One region of the Lentibacillus salinarum genome, then DNA from elsewhere that is predicted to be linked to it. Evidence: riboswitches for the same ligand, from Rfam matches in the RefSeq annotation. Region 1 holds a riboswitch; each other region holds the start of a gene.
The links. Region 1 has a riboswitch for cobalamin ahead of ACFQ4A_RS00170 (ABC transporter substrate-binding protein). Riboswitches for the same ligand answer to the same signal wherever they lie in the genome.
Positions count from the first base shown of each region.

Region 2: linked by a shared signal. The riboswitch ahead of ACFQ4A_RS06765 (ribonucleoside-diphosphate reductase subunit alpha) and the one ahead of ACFQ4A_RS00170 (ABC transporter substrate-binding protein) in region 1 are both predicted to bind cobalamin.
Region 3: linked by a shared signal. The riboswitch ahead of ACFQ4A_RS02700 (DUF4430 domain-containing protein) and the one ahead of ACFQ4A_RS00170 (ABC transporter substrate-binding protein) in region 1 are both predicted to bind cobalamin.

Region 1 covers NZ_JBHTNH010000001.1:26,417-30,707, reverse strand. The annotation lists gene panD (aspartate 1-decarboxylase) at 1-290, opposite strand, end outside; gene panC (pantoate--beta-alanine ligase) at 302-1,174, opposite strand; gene panB (3-methyl-2-oxobutanoate hydroxymethyltransferase) at 1,188-2,018, opposite strand; cobalamin riboswitch at 2,311-2,502, shown strand; gene ACFQ4A_RS00170 (ABC transporter substrate-binding protein) at 2,629-3,615, shown strand; gene ACFQ4A_RS00165 (FecCD family ABC transporter permease) at 3,587-4,291, shown strand, end outside.
Region 2 covers NZ_JBHTNH010000012.1:632-4,922, forward strand. The annotation lists gene ACFQ4A_RS06755 (YfiT family bacillithiol transferase) at 1-342, shown strand, start outside; gene dapA (4-hydroxy-tetrahydrodipicolinate synthase) at 705-1,664, opposite strand; lysine riboswitch at 1,777-1,956, opposite strand; cobalamin riboswitch at 2,165-2,357, shown strand; gene ACFQ4A_RS06765 (ribonucleoside-diphosphate reductase subunit alpha) at 2,515-4,291, shown strand, end outside.
Region 3 covers NZ_JBHTNH010000002.1:383,680-387,970, forward strand. The annotation lists gene ACFQ4A_RS02685 (helix-turn-helix domain-containing protein) at 1-623, opposite strand, end outside; gene ACFQ4A_RS02690 (ferredoxin) at 778-1,032, shown strand; gene ACFQ4A_RS02695 (ECF transporter S component) at 1,177-1,686, opposite strand; gene ACFQ4A_RS02700 (DUF4430 domain-containing protein) at 1,690-2,130, opposite strand; cobalamin riboswitch at 2,341-2,525, opposite strand; gene ACFQ4A_RS02705 (ATP-binding protein) at 2,589-4,291, opposite strand, start outside.

The DNA of each region.
Region 1 (4,291 bases):
GCTTCACTTGAAACGAATGCATAGGAAACGATAATAATGACATCGTCTTTTTGTACGAGCCTTGCTGCCGCTCCATTCAAACAAACAACACCCGATCCTCTTTTGCCGGGGATGACATACGTTTCTAGGCGGGCACCGTTATTGTTATTGACAATTTGTACCTTTTCATGTGGCAAGATATCGACTTGATCCAGAATATCCTGGTCAATTGTAACACTACCGACATAATTTAAATTTGCTTCCGTTACACGCGCACGATGAATCTTACTTTTCATCATAGTACGAAACATACCATTGCCTCCTAGCTATACCGAGTGATGATTTCTCCGCTTTTGTCGAGAAGCAGATTGTCTATTAATCTGGCTCTTTCAAAGTAAACAGCAGCAGCAAGGATGATCCGCTGATTAATCGATGACACAGGTTCTAATGCCGGATAACTTAGTAATTCAACATAATCAATGTTTCCCGATATGTGATGGTTCATTGTTTCTGTGACGTCATGAATAATCTTATCCGGGTTTTGTTCACCGCGGCGAATGAGCTGTCGTCCATGTTGTAATCCTTTATATAGCCAAACGGCCTCACCTCGCTCTTGTTCAGTCAGGTTCACATTACGACTGCTTTTCGCCAGTCCATCCGTTTCTCTGACCGTTGGCAATCCAACTAATTCGATCGGAAAATTCAAATCATCGATTAATGCGTCCACCACCGCTGTTTGTTGGGCATCTTTCAAACCGAAATACACTTTATCCGGACTGATAATATGAAATAGTTTCGTTAATACTGTCAGGACGCCATCAAAATGTCCGGGACGCGAACGACCGCACAAAACATCGGTCCGTCCTTTTATCCCCAGTTGAATCAGCATTGGATTTGGATACATATCAGCAACGGTTGGAATGAATAATACATCAACGCCTGCCTTTTCAGCCTGAAGTACATCAGCTTGCTCATCTCTTGGGTAATTTTCATAATCTTCATTTGGGCCAAACTGTAATGGATTAATAAAAATACTCGCTGCGACGACATCATTTTCTTTTTTCGCTTCCCGCATCAGGTTTAGATGGCCTTCATGAAGAAACCCCATTGTAGGAACGAAACCAATCTGTTTGTTTTGAGTACGGTAATCTCTCATTAATTGTTTCATGTCTTGAATCGAACGTATAACTTTCACTTTATTTCTCTCCTTATTCACGTTCAGGTAAGGCATCTTTATTTTTCATAAAGAAAGAATGGTCATCAGAAGGAAAGTTTTCTTGCTTCACATCTGAAATGTAAGCTTCTAGCGCTTCTGTACCGCTATCATTAAAATCGGTATACGGTTTCACAAATTTTGGCAGACGGTCAACGCCGTATTTCAGGATATCGTGATAGACTAGGACCTGTCCATCACAATTGACACCCGCACCAATTCCGATCGTTGGAATATTGATAGAATTTGTTACCATCTTAGCCAGTTCTGTCGGAACACACTCTAAAACGAGTGCAGCAGCGCCATGGTCCGCCACTTTCTTAGCATCATCCAGAAGTTTTTTCGCAGTGGTTTTATCTTTCCCCTGAACTTTGAATCCGCCGAGCACATTAACCGACTGAGGTGTTAATCCTAAATGCGCAATAACCGGTATCCCCGCTTCTGTTAAACGCTCTATGAAAATAAGTATGTCCCCGGATGCACCTTCGACTTTCAAGCTTTGGGCATTCGTTTCCTGAAAAATCTTTTTCGCATTTCTTAGTGATTCTTCCAGTGAAATGTGATAGGACATAAATGGCATGTCAACAGCTATGAATGTATTCGGTGCGCCGCGTTTGACTGCCTTTCCGTGGTGGATCATGTCTTCAATCTTTACCTCAACGGTTGACTCATAACCGAGTACAACCATCCCTAATGAGTCACCAACGAGGATCATATCTATTCCGGCTTGTTCCGCCTGCTTGGCAGACGGGTAATCATATGCCGTGACCATGGTAATCTTTTCATGATTTTCTTTCATATTTTTTAAATCTAAAATACGAAGCATGATAACACCCTTTCTTTTTTAATAGAATTCTCGCCGTTCGAGTATATTGATATTATTATACAGGATAAGAGACAAAAATGTACATACAATTTCAAAATCAGCAAGGGTCTAAAAACTGCTGTTAAGCTTAAAAATAGGAATTGATGAAAAACTGTGGAGGGCCGCTCATCACCAGATGAACGCCTTTTTCTCCGTGAAGCAGCCATGCTCGGTCGCTCATAGAGAGGGAATAGGTTACATAGAAACGTGACAGATTTTGTAACTTTATGTATAATCGGAATCAGCGAATAACTAAATCGTTTTGGGTACAGGTGATTTCAATGTGTGAAATCTTAATAGGGAAGTTGGTGAAAGTCCAACGCGGTCCCGCCACTGTATTTGCGAGCGAGCTGTCATGACCACTGTACATAAGTATGTATGGGAAGGGAAGATGCAGCAAGTGATGACCATGAGCCAGGAGACCTGCCTGCTGCCTTTCGTGCACCAATGCCTACGAGGAATAGGAAGGTGTAAAGGGACAGGTTTATCTTGACTGCTCTTTTACATAGCCATCTTCATTTCTCGTGAAGATGTTTTTTTATTTGCGCAAAATACATGAGGGGGTATCGAAGTGAAAAAGTTTTTATCGTTTTTTCTATTAGTGATGCTGACGTTTGGTCTTTTGATTGGTTGCAGTTCTGAAAGTCCCGATTCTGAAAATGGGGCTGAGAGCACAGATGAGAACACGGAGCAAACAGCGACGGAGGAATCAGCTTTTCCGCTGACGGTAACCGATGCGCTTGATCATGACATGACCATTGATGAGAAACCGGAGCGGATCGTCTCCTTAATTCCGAGCAATACCGAAATTGCTTTTGCACTAGGATTGGAAGATGAAATCGTCGGTGTTTCTGATCATGATAATTATCCGCAAGAGGTAGAGGAAAAAGAAAAGGTAGGCGGTATGGAACTGAATGTGGAAGTGATTATCAGTTTGGAACCGGACCTTGTGCTGGCACATGCTTCCGGTGCACATAACTCTGAAGAAGCATTACAACAGATTCGCGATGCCGGCATCAATGTGTTTGTGGTTCACGATGCACAGCAAATTGATGAGACGTATGAATCGATTGAACAGATCGGACAAATGACGGGTACAGAAGAAGCGGCAGAAGAAATTGTCGGCAATATGAAAGAGGAATTTGCGTCACTGCATGAAAAGACAGCGGCTATCAGTGATGATGAACGTCAGTCTGTCTTTTTTGAAGTAGCACCTGCACCGGAAATTTTCACGGCAGGTCAAAACACATTTTTTGATGATCTCCTGCAGATCGTCAATGCAGATAATGCAGCACAAGAGCTGGACGGCTGGGTTCAGATCGATCCCGAAGCTATTGTGGAATTAAACCCGGATGTCATGATAACGACGTATGGCGATTATGAAGATGATCCAGTCGAACAAGTCTTGAATCGTGATGGTTGGGGTGACGTGAACGCGGTAGCGAATGAGGAGGTTTTTGATGTTCATTCCGACCTTGTAAGCCGTCCGGGGCCCCGTTTAGTGGAAGGTGCAAAGGAGATCGCTGAAGTTGTCTATCCGGAACTTTTTGACGAATAATCATCTATTTGCATATGTGCTGGCATTTGCCTTCTTACTTGTATCGATGCTGACGGCCATATCCGTTGGCAGCGTATCTGTTCCTGTTTCAGATATCGTCAAAATTATTGGTGCACATGTTTTTCGCTTACCGATAGCTGATCAGGTCGATCCAATGTACATGAATATTGTTTCGCAAATTCGATTGCCGAGAGTGCTCCTTGCCGGTTTGGTTGGGGCCTCTCTGGCGATTGCAGGAGCGGCATTCCAGGGTCTGCTTCGAAATCCATTGGCAGATCCGTATATTTTAGGTGTCTCATCCGGTGCTTCCGTGGGCGCAGTTGCGACGTTGTTTTTTAGCATTTCGATTCCTTTTCTCGGACTTTATACGTTGCCGGTTTTAAGTATAGCGACTGCTTTAGCAACCATTTTACTTGTGCTGTTTTTCGCCAGAAGAGTGGACCGAACGATGCGGGTGGAGACGATTATTTTAACAGGCATTATATTCAGTTCATTTCTGGGCTCCTTTATATCCTTAATTATTGCGTTGACGGATGACCAACTACAGCAAATTATGGGATGGCTGCTTGGCAGTGTATCTGCAAGGGGATGGAGCCATATCGGTATTATTGTGCCGTTTTTCATCCTGGGATCTTTGCTGCTTTTAATGAACACCAGCGAGTTAAATGCGATGTCA
Region 2 (4,291 bases), on a different contig from region 1:
ACAGTTCGCGGCCTTGTTCATCATATTGCTGACTCTCAGTTGAACATGTATCAACGTTTGAAGCTGGCTTTAACAGATGAGAGTCCAACAGTACCAGCTTTTGATGAAGAAAAGTGGGCTATTCAACCGGATACAAAGCTTCCCGTAGAATGTTCTATAAAAATGTTGGAAGGTATAAATGAGCGCATCGTATCTTTGGGTCATAGTTTAACGGAAGAGCATTTAGATCGAAGTTTTGTTCATCAGCTAAATGGTAATATAACAGTAGCGACAAAGGTTGCAAAATTAGCTTGGCATGAAGAGCATCACTTAGCCCATATAAAAATCGCATTATCAAAATAGCATAATATTTAAGGAATTGGTTTATCAAATCTCGGGTAAGCTAATTTTTTAAAATGGGGAAAGGAAAACAAGGGTGCGATTGTATAAGACGTAGGTAGAAAATGACAATTATTTTTAAAAAATAATCTTAAAATTGCTTAAAAGAATCCATCTTGATCAATCTTTTTTCAAAATGGATTCTTATTTATTGCAAAGTATGGTCCATGAGGTGTTTTTAATCAAACTTTATCCCAAAGTTACAGAAAAACGCTCCGTTGAATGTAGTTTCACTTTTCCCCGCATATAACGGCCACTAACCCACCTCAAAACGGCGGCTAACTGTCCGTAAATGCCCGATTCTGTTCGGGCCTGCAGGACGCAGGTCACAAAGGCGTTGCAACAGGATGTTGCGAATTTAGCCTTTGTTCCTCGTTATTCAACGGAGAAAACCGTTCCGTTGAATGTAGTTTCACTTTATGCGGTGGTAGGATCTGGCTTAGTTGCCGTTTTTCGTCGCTGGACAGCGGAAGCATTGGCAGGCGCACGTCGCCAACCGAAATACCCGTCATATTCAGGGCAGCTTTTACCGGCGCCGGGCTTGGCTGAGCAAACATCGCTTTCATCACCGGTAGGATTTCCTGGTGAATGGCTGCTGCCCGTTGGACGTTGCCGCTCGTGAAGCTCTGCACCATTTCTTGTATATCATTCCCGATCACATGGGCGGAGACCGATACGATGCCAGTACCGCCAATCGCCAATACTGGAAGTGTCAAATTATCATCCCCACTGTAAAGCGTGAAATCATCAGGCGTTTTGCTGATAATCTTTGTCATCGCATCAAGATTGGCGCTCGCTTCTTTGACGGATACGATATTGCTGATTTCCGCCAACCGGATAATGGTTTCTGGTGCAATGCCCACGGCGCTCCGGCCAGGGATATTGTACAGCATCACAGGGAGTGATGTCGCTTGGGCCACAGCTCTATAATGCTGATACAGCCCTTCCTGGGACGGTTTGTTGTAGTAGGGCGTCGTCAGCATGATCGCATCGACACCTGTCTGCGCCGCCTGTTTTGTCAACTCGATGGATGCGCGTGTGTTATTAGACCCGGTTCCAGCGATGACGGGTACACGGCCATCAGCAACTTGTGCAGTGAAGCGGAACAAGTCCAGTTTTTCAGTGTCTGTCAGCGTCGGGGATTCTCCGGTCGTTCCGGCGACTACTAAGCCGTCCGAGCCGTTTGCGATTAAATCATTGACCAATGTTCGTGTGGCATCGAAATCGATATCGCCATGATGATCAAATGGGGTCACCATGGCTGTTAATACCTGACCGAAATTCATCATTCACACACCCCTTTTGAAAGATTAAAAAGGGCTATCCCCATTGTTGCCATAAAAAAAACAACAACGAGGGTTCGCTGTTGCATGAGAAACGTTACTTAACCGTCTCTTAGCGCAAGATAGCCCTCCATATAGTTACCTATATGACAGTCCTGTATTTGTTCAATAGCAGAACCAACGGCGAAAGTATGAGCTTTGTGCCGTTTCGGCGAATCCCCCTTTCCACAATCGTCCCTGAATCTCATCATTCTCTGATTGTGTACTGATGGTCTTCGCTACCTCTACCTCACTTCAATGGATTGAAGTAAGAAAAATATATCATTTGAATCAACATAACATACACTCGATAAAAGTTCAAGGGATAGTCAGAAAAATATTGTATCCCTCCGTCCCGGCCAGGCTTCCGGCCATTTTTTTGGAAATCTATTGCATTGCCTATGATTCTATGATACGCTATAAATACAATATATATTGACAATAATTCAACCGACACACTATATATGGTGTTCGCGAGCTGTGGTGACATCTTAGTCTTAAAAAGGGAATCTGGTGTAAATCCGGAGCTGTCCCCGCAACTGTGAGTGTGGACGAACGGGATAACCACTGTATGACCAGCTTCACGGCGGTTATATGGGAAGGCCCTCAGTAGGGAGAAGCACAAGTCAGGAGACCTGCCGCATCGCGTGCGTTCGAATCCTCGGGGCAAGCGATGGCGAAACGACGGAAATAGTTCATATTTTCTGTCGTTTTATACCGTTCATCCCCTGGGTGAGCGGTTTTTTATATTGAGCTAGGACGGGTTCCGGGGAAACGGTGGGAGACCCTAAGCGATCATAAAGGAGGCAAACACATGACAATCGTCTTGAATGACGAACTGACACAACGGATTGACCAGGCAACACAAGGCTTACAGGTCGACAAAGAGACTTTTATGGAAAAAATACATAAGAAAGGTGCAGCGGCTACGAACGATCACTTAATCAAACGCGCCCTTGAAAATATCGATGAGGCAAATCCAGACTGGACATTCGTCGCCAGCCGGCTGTATCTGCATGACTTGTACAAACAGGCTGCGGCCAACAGGGGCTATGATTTTAGCGAGCGCTACAGCGATTTTTATGGACTCATCCAAACCCTTACCGAAAAAGGCATTTATACGGCGGAGCTGCTGCAGACATACACAAAAGAGGAGATCGATTATTTTGCCAGCATCATCGACCCGGCCTGCGACCAGCTGTTCAATTATCTTGGCCTTTATACCTTGACGACGCGCTATTTGGCTACTGATCACGATCAAAATATCTACGAACTGCCGCAGGAGCGGTGGATGGTGATTGCTATGCACTTAATGCAGCAGGAAGACCCGGCCCAACGCAGCCGGTATGTCGCTGAAGCCTATTGGGCGCTGAGCCATTTGTATATGACTGTTGCGACACCGACGCTCACAAACGCCGGCAAAACACACGGTCAGCTGTCAAGCTGCTTCATCGATACGGTTGATGATAGCCTGCAGTCGATTTATGACAGCAATACCGATATTGCCAATTTGTCCAAAAACGGTGGCGGCATCGGTGTTTACATGGGGAAAGTCCGGGGGCGCGGCAGTTCGATTAAAGGCTTTAAAGGCATGTCGAGTGGTGTTGTGCCATGGATCAAGCAGCTGAATAACACGGCGGTCAGCGTCGATCAGCTCGGCACCCGCAAAGGCGCCATTGCCATTTACTTGGACGTCTGGCATACCGATATTGAAGGGTTTCTCGATCTGAAGCTGAATAATGGCGATGAACGGCTGCGCGCCCACGATATTTTTACCGGTGTCTGCTTGCCGGATTATTTTATGGAACAGGTGGAAAAGCGCGGCGATTGGTATTTGTTTGACCCGCATGAAGTGCGCCAGGTGATGGGCTTTTCGCTCGAAGACTTTTATGATGAGGCGAATGGATCGGGCTCGTGGCGCGATCGCTACCTTGAATGTGTCGCGTCTCATCAGCTTACAAAGCGCGTTGTCCCGGCGATTGATATTATGAAACGGATTATGAAATCACAGCTTGAGTCCGGTACACCATTCATGTTTTACCGGGATGAGGTGAACCGGCAGAATAATAATCCGCACGAAGGCATGATTTACTGCTCCAACTTGTGCACGGAAATTACGCAAAATCAGTCACCGACAGAATTTTTGGAGGAACTGACCGAGGCGGACGGAACAATCGTGAAAAAGTACAAATCTGGGGATTATGTCGTCTGCAATTTGAGCTCGATCAACCTGGGGCGGGCCGTAACGGATCGGGTGTTGGAGCGGCTCATCCGTATTCAGGTCCGCATGCTTGATAATGTGATTGACATCAATACCCTGCCGCTGAAACAGACACAGATGACCAATCAGAAATATCGTGCCATCGGCCTTGGCACATTTGGCTGGCATCATCTGCTGGCAAAAGAAAATATCGGGTGGGAGTCGGATGAAGCAGTTGATTATGCCGATCAACTGTATGAAAAAATGGCTTACTTGACGATCAAAACGAGCATGGAGCTGAGCCGGGAGAAAGGCAGCTACCCGGCGTTTGCAGGCAGTAAGTGGCAGACGGGCCGCTATTTTGCTGATAAAGGCTATACCGGTGATAAAT
Region 3 (4,291 bases), on a different contig from region 1:
AGACTATAATGATTCGCAAGCTGAAAACTGTTCATCCCGTAATGGTTATAACTTGTCAGACTGTCAACAACGATACTTGCTTCTCTTTCCGGAAAAAGCTGCAGCAGCCTAAAAAGCTCATCATAAAGCTGGTTCAGGAAACATGTCCGATGGTTTTTCCATTTAAGGTATTGTGTTTTTACCCAATCCGCCACAACCGGTTTGTCAATAATTGGAATGAAATGGAAATGATTCACTTTACTGTTTGTCATGGTTTGGATAAGTAGCAGCAGGCGTTCCCAAAAAACCGAAGCTTTACGATGGTAGAGCAGCCCCTTGAAGTATTGGATAGGCCCGTACGTATCCTGCTGCTCCATCCTGTGTTTCCCTTTGCTGGTTGGCAAACCAGCGTTTTGGTTAGTGAATGTAAGCAGGTTAAGTTCAGATAATCTATGTATGTGCTCGTCAAATGCTTGTTTCTGTAACGTCGGATAAATTCCATAAAAATCATTCAACTGATAAATATGTGCATCTTGGACCGTTTGGATTGAACGTTTCCCGGTCAGCAAATGATAGACGGCCGAAACGCTTCTACTCCCATGAAACTTGGCATAACTTGTTAAGACGATAGCATCAAACAACAACAGCTCACCCCCCCTTCAGCCAACATATCCCATGATAAAACGTTGGGCTGTCATTCACATCATAACATGTTACAGCCAAGTTGAAATGTGTAACATACCGATTTATAATAAAAGATAGGCGTTGAAAGTTGTTTTACTGGTGGGGAGGCGTTTCATGCCAAAATATACAATCGTTGATCAGGAAACATGCATTGCCTGTGGTGCATGCGGTACCACAGCTCCGAATATATATGATTATAACGATGAGGCACTGGCCTATGTCGTTCTGGATGACAATGAAGGGACTGCTGAAGTACCTGAAGTATTGGAAGACGATATGTTGGATGCCTGTGAAGGATGTCCGACCGATTCAATTAAAGTCGCTGATCAGCCATTCCTTGGGGATCCAGAAAAATATGAAGCTGGGTGAAGATGGAGTCATGTCTGACGTATTCGATGACGGATTCCTGTCTGACGTATTCGATGACGGATTCCTGTATACCATCATATAAAAAGAAAAGCCAAACTGAGAAAGGCGCTCCTGTCCTATTACAAAGGAACGCTTTTCTATGTGTTAGTGATTCGTATTCTGCAACTGAAAACGGTTCGTGGCATATTTTTTGAAAAAATGGCTGATGATTGGATACAGCACGAATATGAAGACAGCATTTCCAATCGCATGATATGTGTCAAACGGCAGGCCAGCCAAATAATAGGACCAAAACTTCCCGGCGATCGAATATGTTGTTAACGATATGATAAAGCCATAAAAATAACCGCAGATGACCGCATATACATAAATCGGCAGCCGACCCGGATATTTGCCGATCCAGCCGCTTACTAATCCGATGAGCACCCAGGATGTGACCTGCCATATGGTCCAAACCCCCATTCCCAGTAGCATGTTCGACAGAAATGTTGTCAATACCGCCAGGATGACAGCTGCAAGCGGGCCAAGCACCAACCCGCAGATGATAATCAAAGATGTGACCGGTTGGACATTGGGAAGAAAGGCAAATACACTTCTTCCGACAACCGCAAGAGCAGCGAGTAACGCCAGCAGCGTCAGTTTATATGTATTCATTCATTATTCCCATGCCTGGTAATCAAATGTTACGTTATCACCCGGAGACAGTTCATATTCGGCAGCACCCACATTTGCCTTTTCACCATTAACCTCGAAAATCCACGCCTTTTGTTCATCTTCTTCAGCGGAAACACGTTCAATGGACGTTATAAATTGGCCATCTTCCTCAGTCTCCACATAAAAGTTTTCCTGCAGTACATCCATTAAAATGGCGCCTTCTTCAATTGCAATTTCTTTTTCATCAATGTATTCTTTCCCATTATCCTGGCTTATCGTAATACGAATCTCGTCTTCACTAAGTTCTCCATCTGTATTTTCATTTGTAGCAGTCTGCAAATTACCATTGTTTGATTCGGTTTGGTTTTCTTCCCCGGCACCACAGCCTGTCATCAGTCCAATAACAACGAGTAATATTGCTAAAGGCAACCACCATTTGTTCATTTTCCAATTCCTCCTATGTCTCTGTTTGTGTGTGGAGAAGCGGGCGCGGGAACCAAAACCTGACTGGTACGCGTATGTCACCCACCCAAAATAAAAAAAAGCCAACCTCCTTCAAGCGGTTGTTCAAAGGTCGGCTTATCAGACAATCGAAACATACAACAGTACCATATGGCAGTTCCGGTTGTCCCAAACACTCAAATCCCCGAAGCATTGAAACATGCGATGCTGGCAGGTCTACTGACTTCATGATGCTCACCTACTTTAAGCCCTTCCCATATGGTCAGCCCATACAGTGGTTAACGCTTATTTCGTCGATCACTTACAGTTGCGAGGACAGTTCCAGATTCGCACTGGATTCCCTATTAAGTGAATACACCAACATCTCGTATTCCTATTTCGTTGCAAAACTATCGTAGCATAGGGATGCTGTTTTTTCTAGGCATGATGATAAACAATTTTTACAAGGGAAGCCTGATGTCAAACATTGTCCCTTCATTCAGTTTGCTTTGTACGGTGATGGTCCCATCATGCGCTTCGACAATATTTTTGGCAATGGCCAGACCAAGTCCTGTTCCTTTCTTTCTGCCGTTGCGTGTCCGTGATTTATCAGCCTTGTAAAAACGTTCAAACACAAACGGTATATCTTCTTCCGGTATACCGCTACCGTTATCCTCTATGGATACATGCAGTTCAGTGGCAGTCCCCTCAACAACAACTTTGACATAACCATGTTGCTTTGTATGTCTGATGGCATTATCAATCAAGTTCGTGAAAACCTGTTCAATTCGATCGGTATCGATAGAAATCATTGATACCGACAGATGCCTTTCAGATATTAATTGAACATGACTTTCCTCAGCAATCCCTTTAAACTTTTTTAAAATGCGTTCTACAAACGATTCGGCGTCAATCATCGTCTTGTCTAGCCGGGTATGGCCTGCTTCCATTCGGGCTAGGTCCAGTAATTCATTAACAAGCCTGCCCATCCTGAGGGACTCTTCATGAATAATCTGTGCCAGCTCGTTCTTTTCTTCTGTTGATTCCGCAACATCATCAACAATTGCCTCGCTATATCCCTGCAGCATTGAAATCGGCGTCCGTAATTCATGGGAAACATTAGCAATAAAATCTTTACGCATCTTGTCCATCTGTCTTTCTTCTGTCATATCCCGGATAACCGCGACAGCTCCGCGCACATACGTCTGGTCATATAACGGTGTCATGATCATGACCCATGTACGCCCCTGTGTATTGATTTCGCGGATTACTTCTTTTTCCCCGTGGATGACACTGCGTAATGTTTCGTTTAATGGCTCGGGGGCTGTCAGATGATCGTCCTCAGGCTCCATACCATTTTCATAATATAGATTGTGTATAAATTGTTTTGCTGGCGGATTGGTCACGAGCATATCCCCGTTGCGGTTCAACGTAATGACCCCATCAGCCATCGAGCTGACAATGTTGGAAATTTGCTCCTTTTCCTGCCTTAAGGCATTAATATGAAATTTCAGCTGTCTGCCCATCCGGTTAAAGGCCATCGCCAGTTCACCGATCTCATCATGGGTCAGAATCGGCACTTTCGTATTAAATTCCCCTCTTGTCAAATCAAGCGCGGCCTCTCTCATTTTTATCAATGGTGATGTGATTCGTGTTGACAGAAAGAAAGCGAAAATAGTCGTTAAAATAATGGCAATCCCGGCAGCCAGAAAGATGATTTTAGTCGTCTCCGCTTTGGTCTGATTGACAATATCCAGGGATTGGTAAATAAAGACAGCGCCACCCTGCTCGATCGGAGTACCGACAATCATGGCTTCAACATGACTGCTCGGGAGCATTGTATCTTTTTTAACATCCTGACCGTTGGTGAAAACATCCCTCAAGTCTTCATCATTCCGCAGCCATTGTGGATCAAGTTCGTTTAAATCATTATCCGTACTGTCAGATGTCCGTGATGTCCCATCATCATAAATAACGGCAAGCCGGCTTACCGGGTCTTTTACCAATTCTGCATTTTCCAGCGCCAGTGCCTGATCATCATGTTGTTCAACGATACGGGACACTTTTGTTGCTGTCTGCATCATTTCTTTTTCAGCTTCATTGACATGAAAGGTTTCAAAAAACTCCAATAATAAAATCGTTAAAATAAATAATACAAAAGAAA